Regions from separate parts of the Xanthomonas citri pv. citri genome, predicted to be linked through region 1. Evidence: predicted binding sites of a transcription regulator. Region 1 holds the regulator's gene; each other region holds the start of a gene.

What was found. Region 1 encodes FliA, which starts transcription of late flagellar genes. Its sites were predicted from a motif close to TAAAGTTTNNCNNNCNNNGGCCGATAA; they were not measured.
Region 2: the regulator FliA is predicted to act here: its motif matches at 3,395-3,421, upstream of AMD14_RS03555 (GGDEF domain-containing protein).
Region 3: the regulator FliA is predicted to act here: its motif matches at 2,406-2,432, upstream of AMD14_RS16280 (methyl-accepting chemotaxis protein).

The regions. Positions count from the first base shown of each region.
Region 1 covers NZ_CP008998.1:2,246,187-2,250,536, forward strand. The annotation lists gene AMD14_RS10270 (chemotaxis protein CheA) at 1-185, opposite strand, end outside; gene AMD14_RS10275 (protein phosphatase CheZ) at 188-814, opposite strand; gene cheY (chemotaxis response regulator CheY) at 814-1,206, opposite strand; gene AMD14_RS10285 (RNA polymerase sigma factor FliA) at 1,229-1,996, opposite strand; gene AMD14_RS10290 (MinD/ParA family protein) at 1,993-2,877, opposite strand; gene flhF (flagellar biosynthesis GTPase FlhF) at 2,864-4,350, opposite strand, start outside.
Region 2 covers NZ_CP008998.1:695,309-699,658, reverse strand. The annotation lists gene AMD14_RS25530 (hypothetical protein) at 1-94, opposite strand, end outside; gene AMD14_RS03565 (hypothetical protein) at 78-521, shown strand; gene AMD14_RS03560 (hypothetical protein) at 750-944, opposite strand; partial or broken gene AMD14_RS25195 (transcriptional regulator) at 1,117-1,228, opposite strand; gene AMD14_RS03555 (GGDEF domain-containing protein) at 1,290-3,164, opposite strand; gene AMD14_RS03545 (DUF1615 domain-containing protein) at 3,670-4,350, shown strand, end outside.
Region 3 covers NZ_CP008998.1:3,657,170-3,661,519, forward strand. The annotation lists gene AMD14_RS16265 (rRNA pseudouridine synthase) at 890-1,600, opposite strand; gene AMD14_RS16270 (hypothetical protein) at 1,809-2,015, shown strand; gene AMD14_RS16280 (methyl-accepting chemotaxis protein) at 2,526-4,350, shown strand, end outside.

The DNA.
Region 1 (4,350 bases):
ATCGGCTTGATTGCCAGGAAGCCGGCGCCGCCCTTGAGCGTGTGGAAGCCGCGGAACACCGCGTTGAGCTGGTCGGCTTCTTCTGGCGCCTGTTCCAGCGACACCAGCTGTTCGCCGAGGCGATCCAGGATTTCCTGGGCCTCGACGATGAAATCGGCAGCAATATCGTCTGGAACAGCACTCATGGTTACAGCCCCAATCCGGACAGCAGGTCGTCGGCATCGTCCTGCGACACCGCGTGACGGTCCAGGCCCTTGACTGCAGGACCGGCAAGACCGCCGTCGTCTTTCTTCGGTTCGATGTTCTTCGGCGGCAGGCCGAGCGCACCGAAGCCTTCGTGCACGCGCCGCACGATACCGGCCACGCGCCGGATGATCTGGCCGCTCAGGTCCTGGTAGCTCTGCGCCAGCGACAGCTCGGTCAGGTTGTGGCGCATCTTTTCCAGCAGCGCGCCCTGGTCCTGATTGAGCCCGCCGTTGCGCAGCTGGTTGGCCAGCTCGCGGCATTCTTCGACCAGATCCAGCGTGCGATGGCTGGCCTTTTCGGTCATTTCCACCACGTGGTCCAGGCGCGAGCAGGCATCGTCCAGTTCGCCGGCTTCTTCAGGGATGGTGGGCAGCTCGCCCAGCGCCTGGCCGAGTTCGCGGGCGAGCCGGCTCAGGCTCTGCATCATCGGGCGCGTGCGCAGGGCGGCGAGATGATCCACCTCGCGACGCCAGGCGACCTGGTCACCGCTTTCCAGTGCATCGAGTGCGTTCTGCAGGCGCTCGATCAACGCGGCACGTTCGGCATCGGTTTCCATGGTCGCGTTCATCAGGCGGTCGCCGCCAGACGTTCGAACACCTTGCCCAGCTTTTCTTCCAGCGTCTGGGCGGTAAACGGCTTGATGATGTAGCCGTTCACGCCGCACTGGGCCGCTTCGATGATCTGCTCGCGCTTGGCTTCGGCGGTCACCATCATCACCGGCAGGTGCTTGAGCTTGGCGTCGGCGCGGATGTTGCGCAGCAGGTCGATGCCGGTCATGCCGGGCATGTTCCAGTCGGTGACCACGAAATCGAACGGGCCGGCACGCAACGCCGCCAGGGCGCTGTTGCCGTCTTCGGCCTCTGCGGTATTGGTGAAGCCGAGATCGCCCAACAGATTCTTGACGATACGTCGCATCGTCGAGAAGTCGTCCACGATCAGGATCCGCATGTTCTTGTTCACATCAAGCTCCTAACACAAAAAATTAGTCGTCAATTTCGACACCGGCATCGGCCAGTTCGAAGACTTTGAGGCGGCCACGCAAACGCACCACCGCCTGGCCGTGGATCTGGCACACGCGCGATTCGCTGACGCCCAGCACGGCGCCGATTTCCTTCAGGTTCAATTCCTGTTCGTAGTACAGCGACAGCACCAGTTGCTCGCGCTCGGGCAGTTGGCCGATGGCCTTGCCCAGCTCGCGGCCGAATTCGCCACGCTCCATCATCTGCTGCGGATTGGGGCCGCCCTTGGCGGTGGTGTCCAGCTCGCCGTGGTCTTCGATGCGCGATTCCAGGCTCAGCACCTGGCCACGTGCCGCATCTTCCATCAGGCGCAGGTAATCGGGCAGCGGCATTTCCATGGCGGCGGCCACTTCGGTGGCGGCGGCGGCGCGGCCGGTGTTCTGTTCGATCTTGCGCACGGCGGCGGCGGCATCGCGGGCGCGGCGGTGCACCGAACGCGGCACCCAGTCGCCCCTGCGAATCTCGTCGATCATCGAGCCGCGGATGCGGATCGAGGCATAGGTTTCGAACGACGCGCCCTGTTCGGAGTCGTAGCTGCGCGAGGCTTCGATCAGGCCGATCATGCCGGCCTGGATCAGGTCGTCCACTTCCACGCTGGCCGGCAGACGCGCTGCCAGATGGTGGGCGATGCGGCGGACCAGGTCGGCGTGCTGGGTCACCACGTCGTTGGCGTTGTTGCGCTGCACGGCGCGGTACTGGGCGCTGGCCGTGGTTGCGGTAGCGGTGCTCATGCGGCCACTCCCCGTTGGATGATGCGTTCGACAAAGAACTCGACGTTGCCGCGCGGCACGGTCGGGGCCTGCCAGCGCGAGGTACGGCGTGCGATTTCCGCGATGGCCTGCGCCGACGGACTGGCGGGGTAGGCCTTGATGACCGGTTGCTGGCGCTGCACCGACAGGCGCAGCCAGTCGTCCTGCGGCACATGGCCGAGATAGTTCAGCGAAACATCGCCCAGGAACTTTTCGCACACGCGCGAGAGCTTGTCGTACAGCAGGCGACCTTCGTTGGGGTCGCGCACCATGTTGGCGATGATCTGCAGGCGGTCCACGCCGCGTTCGCGCGAGAGCACCTTGATCAGCGCGTAGGCATCGGTGATCGAGGCCGGCTCGTCGCAGACCACCACCACGGTGTCCTGGGCGGCCTGGCAGAAGGTCAGCACGCTGTCGGTGATGCCGGCGGCGGTGTCGATGACCATCACGTCCAGGTCGCGTTCCAGTTCGGAGAACACGTTGACCAGGCCGATGTGCTGGGCCGGGGCCAGTTCGGCCATGTGGCGGCGACCGGAGGCGGCCGGCACCACCAGCACGCCGCCGGGACCTTCGATGATGACTTCATCGAGCGTGCAACGGCCGGCGATCAGGTCGGCCAGGGTGTACTTGGGCGCCAGCCCCAGGACCACGTCCAGGTTGGCCAGGCCGAGGTCGGCGTCAAGCAGCAGCGTGCGTTTGCCCATGTCGGCAAGCGCCACGGCCAGGTTGGCGGAGATGTTGGTTTTCCCCACGCCGCCCTTGCCACCGGTCACGGCAATGGTGCGCACCGGGCCCAAAGGCTCGGGACGGGTCGCCGACAGGGGGAAGGCGTTGGTCAGCTTGGCGTATTCACGCGACTGCATGGTTGTGCTCCGGAGTACAGGGCTTATCGGCAGCGCGCCGCAAATCTTCAAGGCGAAGAACGAGACTGGCGGCATTGGCGCGGTGCAGGTCGTCAGGGACCCGCTGTCCGTCAGTCACCCAGGTGATGGGCATTTGGTGATCGACCACCACCGACAAGGCGCTGCCGAAGCGGCCGGTCTCGTCGAGTTTGGTCAGCACCACGCCTTGGGGTTTGGCGTGGGCGAAGCGGCGTACGACCTCGTCGAGGTCGGAAAAATGGGCGTTGGCGGGCAGCACCAGCAGCGAGGTGACCTGCTGGGCGGCGCGCAACCAGTTCAGCTGGGCGGCCAGGGCGCGGTCGCGCTGGCCCATGCCGGCGGTGTCGATCAGCACCAGCTTGTAGTCGCGCAGGCGCTCGAGCAGGTCCAGCAGGCTTTCGGCGCTGTCGGCCTCGTGCACCGCGATGCCGAGCTGGCGGCCGTAGCTGTGCAGCTGTTCGCGGCCGCCCACGCGCTGGGTGTCGGTGGTGACCAGGGCCACGTCGCGCGGGGCGTGCTGGGCGGCGAAGCGCTGGGCAAGCTTGGCGATGGTGGTGGTCTTGCCGGCGCCGGTCGGCCCGACCAGGGCGATCACGCCGCCACGTTCCAACGGGTCGACCGGGGCCACCGGCAGACGCTTGGACAGCAGGCCCAGCATCAGGCCGCGGCCACGGTGCAATTCGGTATCGGCCGGGATCTGCAGGGCGATATCGCGGGTCAGGCCGGCGTCGAAACCGTAGTCGTCCATCAGTTCCAGCGCCTGGGCGCGCACCGGCGAGCCACGCAGGCGCTCGTCGGTGAGGCGGTTCATCTCGCGCTCGATCATCTGCCGCATCAGCGCCAGTTCGCCGCGCAGCTGCTTGAGTTCTTCGTCGTTCTGCGGCGCGGGCGTGGCGGCAACCGGCACGGCGGCCAGGGCCGGCGGGGCGGGCGGGGCGACCACGATGGGCGGCAGCGCGGCCGGCGGCAGGATCTGCGGCAGGGCATCGTCCAGATCGAAGTCGGCTTCATCGGCGAAGGCGTCGTCGTCCCGGCCTGCGGCAGCGAAGGCCGGGGCGTTGGCCATTGCCACCGCGACCGGCGCGGGTGCCTGCACCGCCGTGGCCGGGACGGCCGGGCGCTGCACCGGGGCAGTCGTCAAAAAGTCGGCGAACAACTGTTCCGGCACGGCCGACAGCGCGTGTTCCTGGCGCGGCGCAGCGGTGACGGCAACCGCGTGGGCGAGTGCCTGGGCAGCGGGCGAAGGAATGCTGGCGGTGCGCACCGGAGCGGCGACCGGCGCCTGGCGCGGCACGCTGACCGGCTGGCGCAGCGCCATGGCGGCGATCATGTCGTCGGCGGCGCTGGCCACGCGCTGGCGCTGGCTGGCCTCGGCGTCGGCAGACGGCTTGAGCAGCGCGTGCACCGGTGCAGCGGGCTTGGCCGGGACTTGCGGGGCCGGCGCCTGCTGCGCGG
Region 2 (4,350 bases), 1.6 Mb from region 1:
CGCGCGCGCAATCGGCATAGGCATAGTCATCGGCATAGGCATCGGCATCGGCATCGGCACGCTCACCATCGCAGCCGATGTCGGAAGTGACCACGCGCTATCCGGTGACCACCGCAACAGTGGGCGGGCGTGTGATCCACCCGGGCGAATACCAGGGCAAGTGCGCGGTGTTGCGCGACGGCGACGTCATGGTGCTGAGCATCGGTGCCCCTTGCTGTTTCAGCATCGATCCTCGGCATGCCGCACAGGTCCATCGCTTCCATGGCAGCGACGTTGTGCTGGTACAGCACGCGCATCCAACGTCGCGACCAGACTGGGATGTGGCCGTCTATGGGCCCATCTGCGCCTTCCAAGCGCAAGCGGTACGCGACATCGGCGGCGTGCTGGAACCCGGCGCCGTCGCCGGTTCCTGGCATTGCGACCCGACCGCGGGGGCCGACCAGAAGCAGTTCGTCTATCGCTACGACACCTGGCCCAGGCACGGTGCGCGGCGACCTGCACGCACGCGAAAAGCGCACTGAACGTTACGAACGCCGCGGGGCCGATGCGAATCCGGCCTGGTTTTGGTCAGCGCTGTTTTGCTCAGCAGATCTACTGCGCCGCGTACCAGCGTTTGCACGCTGCATGCGACTGCCTGGCACCGCGCCTCAAACGCTGCGTGTCGGATGGCAGAGGCGTCGCATGATCGTCGGCAACGCACACGCCGGGTCATGCAGTGCGAAAACGTGCGATCGCGACCGGTCGCACCATCACCGCAGCTGACGGCGCGCATTCCAACTCGCATATGCGAAGCCGCCGACGATCGCCAACGGTACGCAGCTCAGCAGCGCATCCCAGCCGACAGCAATCCAGAAGCGATGCGGGTCGCTGTCGACCAGAAAGACCCGTGCCGGCCGGCCACGAATGACGTTGACATAGCGCCCTGCGAGGATTGCCTCACGCAATAGCCACAGACGTCCGCAACATGCGATCACCGCGACGACAGCGACGCCGCGCACCAGCCAGTCGGTCAGGCGTGCGGCCTTGCGTTCAGAGGCCGGCAGCGGGGATGGACGCGGTGTTTTCAAGCCTGCATTCCTATCGACATGGCAGCGAAGTTGACACGCCCCCGTTCAGCTGCGGGCTTCTGGCCATGTGGAGCAACACGTGCAACATGCGGGAAAGACGGCTATCGGTGCGCATGCGGTCTGGGTCGTTCGATCGGTTCACGGCAACCAGCGGTCGCCATCGGCCGGCAGCTTGTGCCGCAGCATCGCCTCGATGTCGCAGCGCAGGTGCGTACACCAGGATCAGCACACCGCCCACTGATCGCGCCCAGCGGTCTTGGCGGCGTATAGCGCAAGATCGGCCTGGCTCAGCAACGCATCCAGCCCGGTGTCGGCGACGATGCGTACCGCGCCCATGCAAAAGCGTACCGGTTCCTCGGCCGGCAGGCCGGCGATGTCGATCGCTGCCACCGCACTACGCAGGCGCGTAAACACCGTGGGAATCTCCTCTTCGCCACAGCCCGGCAACACCAGCAGAAATTCTTCGCCGCCCAGGCGGCCCAGGCGATCCTGCCCGCGCAGGGCCAGCCGCGATGCGCTGGCCAGCGCCTTGAGCACCGTATCGCCGGTGGCATGCCCATACACGTCGTTGATCTGCTTGAAGTGATCCAGATCGATCAATGCCAGCATGCCCGGCGTGTGCGAGCGCAAGGCCTGCTCGATCTGCTGCTGCGCCTCGGTGCGAATGGCGCGCCGGTTGGGCAGGCCGGTGAGTTCATCGCGCATCGCCAGCCGCGATAGCTGGCGGCGGTGCCGTGCGCCGAAGGCCAGCACCACCAATGCACCGAGCAACAACAGGCAGGCTGCGCACAACGCGATCCACAGCGCCCGCTGGCCGGCTTCGCGCGCCTGCAGTGCCAGCTGCGCGGTCTCGCTACGGCGGCGCAGCTCGGCCGTTTCGGCGCCGCGGCGGGCATCTTCGTAGCGCGCCTGCAACCGCAACATCACCGTATCGCGCTGGCGGTCCAGGCTATGCGCGCGCAGCGCGTTGGCGCGTTGCAGTTCCTGGTAGGCCTCTGCATGGCGACCTTGCGACGCCAGCGCCTGGGCGATCGCGTCCACCAGTTGCGCGCGCCGGTGCAAGGTCAGGTTGGGGTCGTCTGCGGCCTTGGCAGCCACGATTTCCGCGTCCAGACCCTCAGCCTTCAACGCGATCAAGGCCCGCAGCAACACGGCGTGGCACGCCGCGACGCGCCCGATATTGCCTTGTTGCTGCATCAACGGCAGGGCTTCGCGGGCCATCGTCAATGCAGAAGCGGCATCGCCGGTTTCGATCAGGGCCTCGCTGGCGCTGGTCAGCGCTGCAGCCACGCCGGCCTGGTCGCGCAGTTCGCGACTGAGCGCCAACGCGCGCCTGAAATGCAGCAGCGCCGCTTCGGGTTGCCGTGTGGCCAAGGCAGTGCCGAACTCGTATTCGATCAGACTGCGCTGAAAGCGCGCCGGCTGGTCGTGCAGGCGTGCGAGCGCACGCTGCAGGTAGTCTTCGGTTTCGTTGTCTTCGGCGGCGCGACCGCCGACGCGGCTGGCCAATGACCCCAGTTGCGTCAACGCGTCCAGCTCCAGCCCCAGGAGTTTTTCGCGCGCCGCACATTGATAGCTGGCCTGCGCCGCGTTCCACGACTCATCGCTGCTGCCGGAGGCGAGCATGCTCCACATGTCGATTGCCTCGACTTCGCACAGCAGATCGTTGGGGCCCAGCGCGCTGGCCCGTTGGCGCAGCGCTTCCAACCGCGCCACCATGACGCGATTGGGGTTTTCGCGCACATCGCTGAGCGCCTGCACGATGTCCAGCCACAGCTGCGCCTGCGAGGCGTTGCCGTGCAACTGGTCGAGCCTTCCGCGCGCCTGCGTCAGCGCCACCTGGCGGCGTTCGCTGTCTTCCAGTGAAATAAGCACGCGCGCCTGCGCCAGCAAGGCCCAGAACTCGGCATCCACGTCGTGGTCGCCGCTAGCGCGCTGCAGTGCGCCTTGTGCGATCTGCAACGCGACCACGGGGTCGTCGATGGTCGCCGCTTCGATCGTCTTCCACGGCTGCGGCTGCGCCGACACCATGCCACTGCCCAGCAGCAAGGCAAACGCGGCGAGCCCCTGTCGCCACCGGACCACGAACATGCTCATCGCATCATCACGTCGACGACGGGCCGCAGCGTGCGCACGCCAAGCTGATGCCATCTGCGCTTACGTGGCGGCTTGCTGGTTGCTGCGGCATTTCAAGCACTCCCACGGTTGGAGGACGATGGAGTCCAGCGGAATTTCAGGCCAAACGCCAATCTTCCGAGTGATGCGAATGGCATGATGACCAACGCACACGACAGGCCACGTGATCGACGCGCAAGCGGTCGCGTTCGTTATCGGCCCAGGCGGGCCATTCTTGAATCCGGATGACGGTAGAACGCGGCACATCGCACTGGCGCGCAGACGGCAGCCAGGCCGACGTCGTCGCCTGGCTATCGCGCAATGCGCCGACGCACGGCGACAAGCGATCCACCCCATCTGCCCCGATCGCCCTGCCATCGCGATGCCCGGGCACAGCAGCCTTGCGCGCCAGCAGGTGAAGCTTCCACGGCGCGGCCGCGTAAACTGCCGCACGGCAGCTGCCGCCCCTCGATCTTCCGGAGACGCCGTGATCTCACACCTGCCCCGCGCGCTCACCGTGCTCGCCATCGCCTTGCTGTCGGCCTGCGCCACACAGGCCCCGCGTGCCCCGCAACGCTCGCCCGAGGCGGTCAAGACCGATATCGCGCGTCGCCTGCCGGCAACATTGCCCGACCGCGCCGGCTGGGCCAGCGATGTGTACGTGGCGCTGTCCTCGCAGGCGTTGGACACCAGCGCCGAGCACATCTGCGCAGTGCTGGCAGTGACCGAGCAGGAATCGAGCTACCAGGCCAACCCGGTCGTGCCCAACCTGGGCAAGATCTCGCGGGCAGAGATCGACCGCCGCGCCGGTGCGCATCACATTCCCGGCTTCATGGTCGATGCCGCCTTGCGTCTGCCGTCGCCGGATGGGCGCAGCTATGCCACGCGCATCGCTGCCGCGCGCACCGAAGAGGAACTGAGCCGCATCTTCGAAGACTTCACCGGCAGCGTGCCGTTGGGCGCGCGACTGTTCGACGGGTTCAACCCGGTGCATACCGCCGGGCCGATGCAGGTGAGCATCGCCTTCGCCGAACAGCATGCGCAGCGCTACCCCTACCCGCCCGGCGATTCGATCCGCCACGAAGTCTTCAGCCGGCGCGGTGGGCTGTGGTTCGGTACGCAGCATCTGCTGGGTTATCCCGTCAGCTACGACGCGCTGCTGTACCGC
Region 3 (4,350 bases), 1.4 Mb from region 1:
GCAAGCCCGTGTTCATACGCAGATCGTCGCGACGGCTGTCGGGAACGCCCCGACAGCGTGTCGGCTCGCTCCCGATTTACCCGACCGATGTCGCATTTAAACTGCAGCCACCGGACGCGAGGCCTGTTGGGCCGCTCAACTCGCGGGGCGCAGAGCACGCCCCTGCCGGGACACGGATGAGTAAAGGTGCGAGAGAATGGCCGCGCCTCCTCCCCGATCTGCCCGTGCGTTCGCTCGTGCAGCCATTTAGCAGGCAAGAATTGCGGCCAGGTTCGATGCCTGGAAGCCCTGCCTCGCCCTGCAATTGACCGCAGTCAACAGACGTTGCGATCGCGCATCTCACTGGCACTCAATCAGCGCAGCATGCCCATGTGCGCGCATCACGCCGCAAGCGCTCGCTTGGCGGCCAGCTCATGCACGGGGCCATCCTTCCCGAATCACGCTGCACAGGCACGCTCCCCGACGTGCAAGGTGGCTGGTTCCTTGCTGCATGGATCGATGCAAGGGCAACGTCAGCTACCGAGTCACTCAGGTAGATGCTGGAAAAACAGCACTCTGCGTCATCGACGCGGCCGAAATATTCGCCTGCTTCTGCAGCAAACCATGCATTTCACGCGATCAAGCAGGCTGCTCGCTAGGCTAACCTCATCGCAGCGCTGTGCTGCGCAAGACTGTCAGGAGTTCCGCATGGGCGACAATTCGTTTTTATCTCCGGCCTTCATCATCCTGGTCATTGGTGTGATTGCCGTTGTGCTGTTTCTGGTCACGCGTGCCAAGAAAAAGCGCAACAAGAAATAATCGCTGCATGCACTGCTGGCCGTGCTAAGCACATTTGCACACAAGCGCTACGTGATTCCAGCGGCTGCAGCCGTGTGCCGCGGTACTCCAGTCAGAACCGCTCACCTGCCGGCAGGTAGCGCCATTCGCCGATCGCCAGCTTGCCCAGCGACACCCGGCCCACGCGCAAGCGGCGAATGCTCCTGACCTCCAGGCCTACTTCGCCGCACATGTAGCGCAGTTGGCCGGGTTGCACGTGCTTGATCGCAAACCGCAGGCGGTCTTCGCTTTGCCAGCTCACCTTGCAAGGCGACAGACTGCGTTGCTGATAGACCAAGCCATGCGCCAGCCGCGCCATTCCGTAGGGACGCAGCTCACCCTGCACTTCAACCAGAAATTCCTGCTCGATCGCGCTGGCGTCAGCGCTCAGCCGGCGCAGCACGCGGCCATCCTGGCTCAGGATCAGCAGCCCGCTTGCGGCGTCTTCCAGCGGCAGCGGCGCTTGCAAGCGTAGGAAGTGCCGCTTCAACACACGTAGGTCGGACTGGTCCAGTGCGCTGCGCGTTGCCGGCGTGGCCAGCGCCAGCGCGGCATCTGCGCAGATGCCTGCGGGCTTGTGCAGTAACAAGGTGGCGGGCTCGGCAGGCGCCAACACCGCATTTGCGGCCAGGGTGACCTGCGCCACGGTAGCCAGCGCCTGCGGTTCTTCGACCACCACGCCGTCCACGCTGACCCACCCGCCCTCGATGTAGTGCTGGGCCTCGCCACGCGAGCAGCCGAACGCGGCAGCTACACATTTATCGAGACGGATCGGATCGGACATGCGGCGAGCTCAGCATCAGGGGACGGCAGTGTACGTGCTGGCTGCTCGCCCGCGTGAGTCGCTGCGCAATGCATTCGATGGTGCGCCTGCGCAGATCGGCACTGTCCGCTACCGATGCAACGGCAAACGCCGTGCACGCAGACGCCGGCAAACGCTTCTGCACTGAACGACAACGTGGGAAACTCGATGCTCACACAGGAGATCGCAGATGTTTATCCAGTTCGGCACCGCCCGGGTCCGCCTCAACCATATCTCTGTCATCAGCGACCCGTTCAACGCTGGCGAAAGCTTCGGGTCCTACTGCCACTCGGTTCGGGTCGGGCTGATCTCCGGCGAAGAGCTCTTTGCGCGCTTCAACAGCGAGGGTGGCGCCGAGCAACTGCACGCAGACGTGCTCGCTGCGCTGGAAGCCTGAGCAAGAGTGATCGCCATCGCGTCGCGCTGCTTGCGCACGCGATGGCGCAAGCGGCAGCACGTTGCGTTTCCCGGCAGGCATGCTGCAGCGCGGCAACACTCGCGACGCAGCGTGCGGATACTTCAATCCACTAATTCGCACGGCCCACCCGCTACCAGGCTCGCGGCAGATCGTTGCCCAGCGCTCGATGCAGAACTGAGCACTGCATCGCAATCCAATGACCGGTTGCAGGCGAGGCCACGCGCCAATGTCGGCAAAGCGTCAGAAAATCGCTGCACCACTGAGACGCTTCGATCCGGCCAGATGCACATAAATTTGCGCCTTGGAGCTCCCATGTCAGGACACGGGAAGCCGCTGTCAGGAAACTCCCGATCTGTAATGAATCAACGGTAAGTATTTTCGATCGACGGTCTTTAGCTCCCTGGAATCCGGCCGCTAGCTGGGCAAGGCGCTTGAGTCGATGCACCCCGCATCCACCGAGCTGCTCAGCTGTGCTACCTGGAAGCGGTCATGAATGACTTTCTGCAACGCCTCAATGTCGGCCGTCGCCTCGGAATGGCCTTCGGTATTCTGATTCTGCTGTCGGGCCTGCTGGTGGCCACCGGCCTGATCACCATGTCCAATGCGCGTTATGAGCTGGACACCATCGTCAACAACAACATGGAAAGGATCCGACTGTCCTCCGAAATGCTCGATGCCAACACCAACGTGGCGATCGGCTTGCGCGACGTGGTGATGGTCTCCGGCGATGCGGCCAACCGGCGCGCACTGGACATGATCGAAAAGAGTCGTGCGCGCTACAAGCAGGCCCACGATGCCTTGGCTGCGATGCCGAGCAGCGAACTCGAGAAAAAAGCGCTAACGCTGGTGCAGGAAAAGCGCGACGTCTCGGTCAAGTTCAACAACCAGATCCTCGACTACGGCATACGCGACCAGAATCAGCAAGCGCAAGCCTTGTTGCAAGGTGCTGCCGCTGCGGCGATGGACGAGCAACAAGCCGCGATTGCTGCAAATGCTGCCTTAGAGCGCCGCCTCAGCAAAGATGCTTACGCGGCAGCCGTTGCATCGATGCATAACGGCAAGATCATCCTGGCCAGCGGCGGCATTGCTGCGCTGGCGATCAGTGCGCTGCTCGCATGGTTGATTACGCGCAGCCTGACCAGGCCGTTGAGCCAGGCCACGCGCACTGCCGAAGCCATTGCCGCAGGCGATCTGCGCAACGATGTGCACACCACCGCAACGGATGAAACAGGTCGCCTGTTGCAGGCCATGGACAAGATGCAACTGCAGCTGCGCAACCTCATCGCGGCGCAGACCGACATGGCCAAGCATCATGACAACGGCCAGATCAGCTTCCGCATCGACGCAACCGTCTTCCCGGGCGACTACGGCCGCATGGCCAACGACACCAATGCGTTGGTGGCCTCGCACGTGGCCGTGCAAAACGATCTGGCGCGCATCATGGGGCGCTATGCCATCGGCGAACTCTCCGAAGACATGCAGCCCTTGCCGGGCGAAAAGGCCGCCTTCAGCAACACCATGTCGCAGGTCAAGCTCAACCTGTCGGCAATGAATCACCAGATCAAGCACCTTGCACAGGCCGCCGCCAATGGCGACTTCAGTGCCCGCGGCGATGTCGAGCGCTTCCAGTTCGACTTCCGCGTCATGGTGGAGAGCCTGAACCAGTTGATGTCCACCGCGGACGGCAATCTGCAATCGCTGTCGGCACTGCTGCAGTCGATCGCAGCCGGCGACCTCACCGCACGCATGAGCGGCGACTTCCGCGGCGTGTTCGCACAGATGCGCGATGACGCCAATGCGACAGCGAGCCAGCTGGCGCAGATCGTCGGCAACATCCAGCAGTCGGCAGTGTCGATCAACGCGGCTGCCACCGAGATCGCCGCGGGCAATCAGGATCTGTCGCAGCGGACCGAGCAGCAGGCGGCCAACCTGGAAGAGACCGCCGCCTCGATGGAAGAGCTGACCTCCACCGTCAAGCAGAATGCCGAGAGTGCGCGCCAGGCCAATCAACTGGCGATCGGCGCCGCACGCGTGGCCTCGGAGGGTGGCAATGTGGTTGGTAAGGTCGTGGACACGATGAGTGGTATCGAAGCCTCGTCCAAGAAGATCGCCGACATCATCTCCGTCATCGACGGCATTGCCTTCCAGACCAACATCCTGGCGCTGAACGCCGCGGTGGAAGCTGCCCGTGCAGGCGAACAAGGTCGTGGCTTTGCGGTTGTCGCCTCGGAAGTGCGCACGCTGGCGCAGCGTTCCTCCGGCGCAGCGAAAGAGATCAAGGACCTGATCGACGATTCCGTTCAACGCGTGGCCG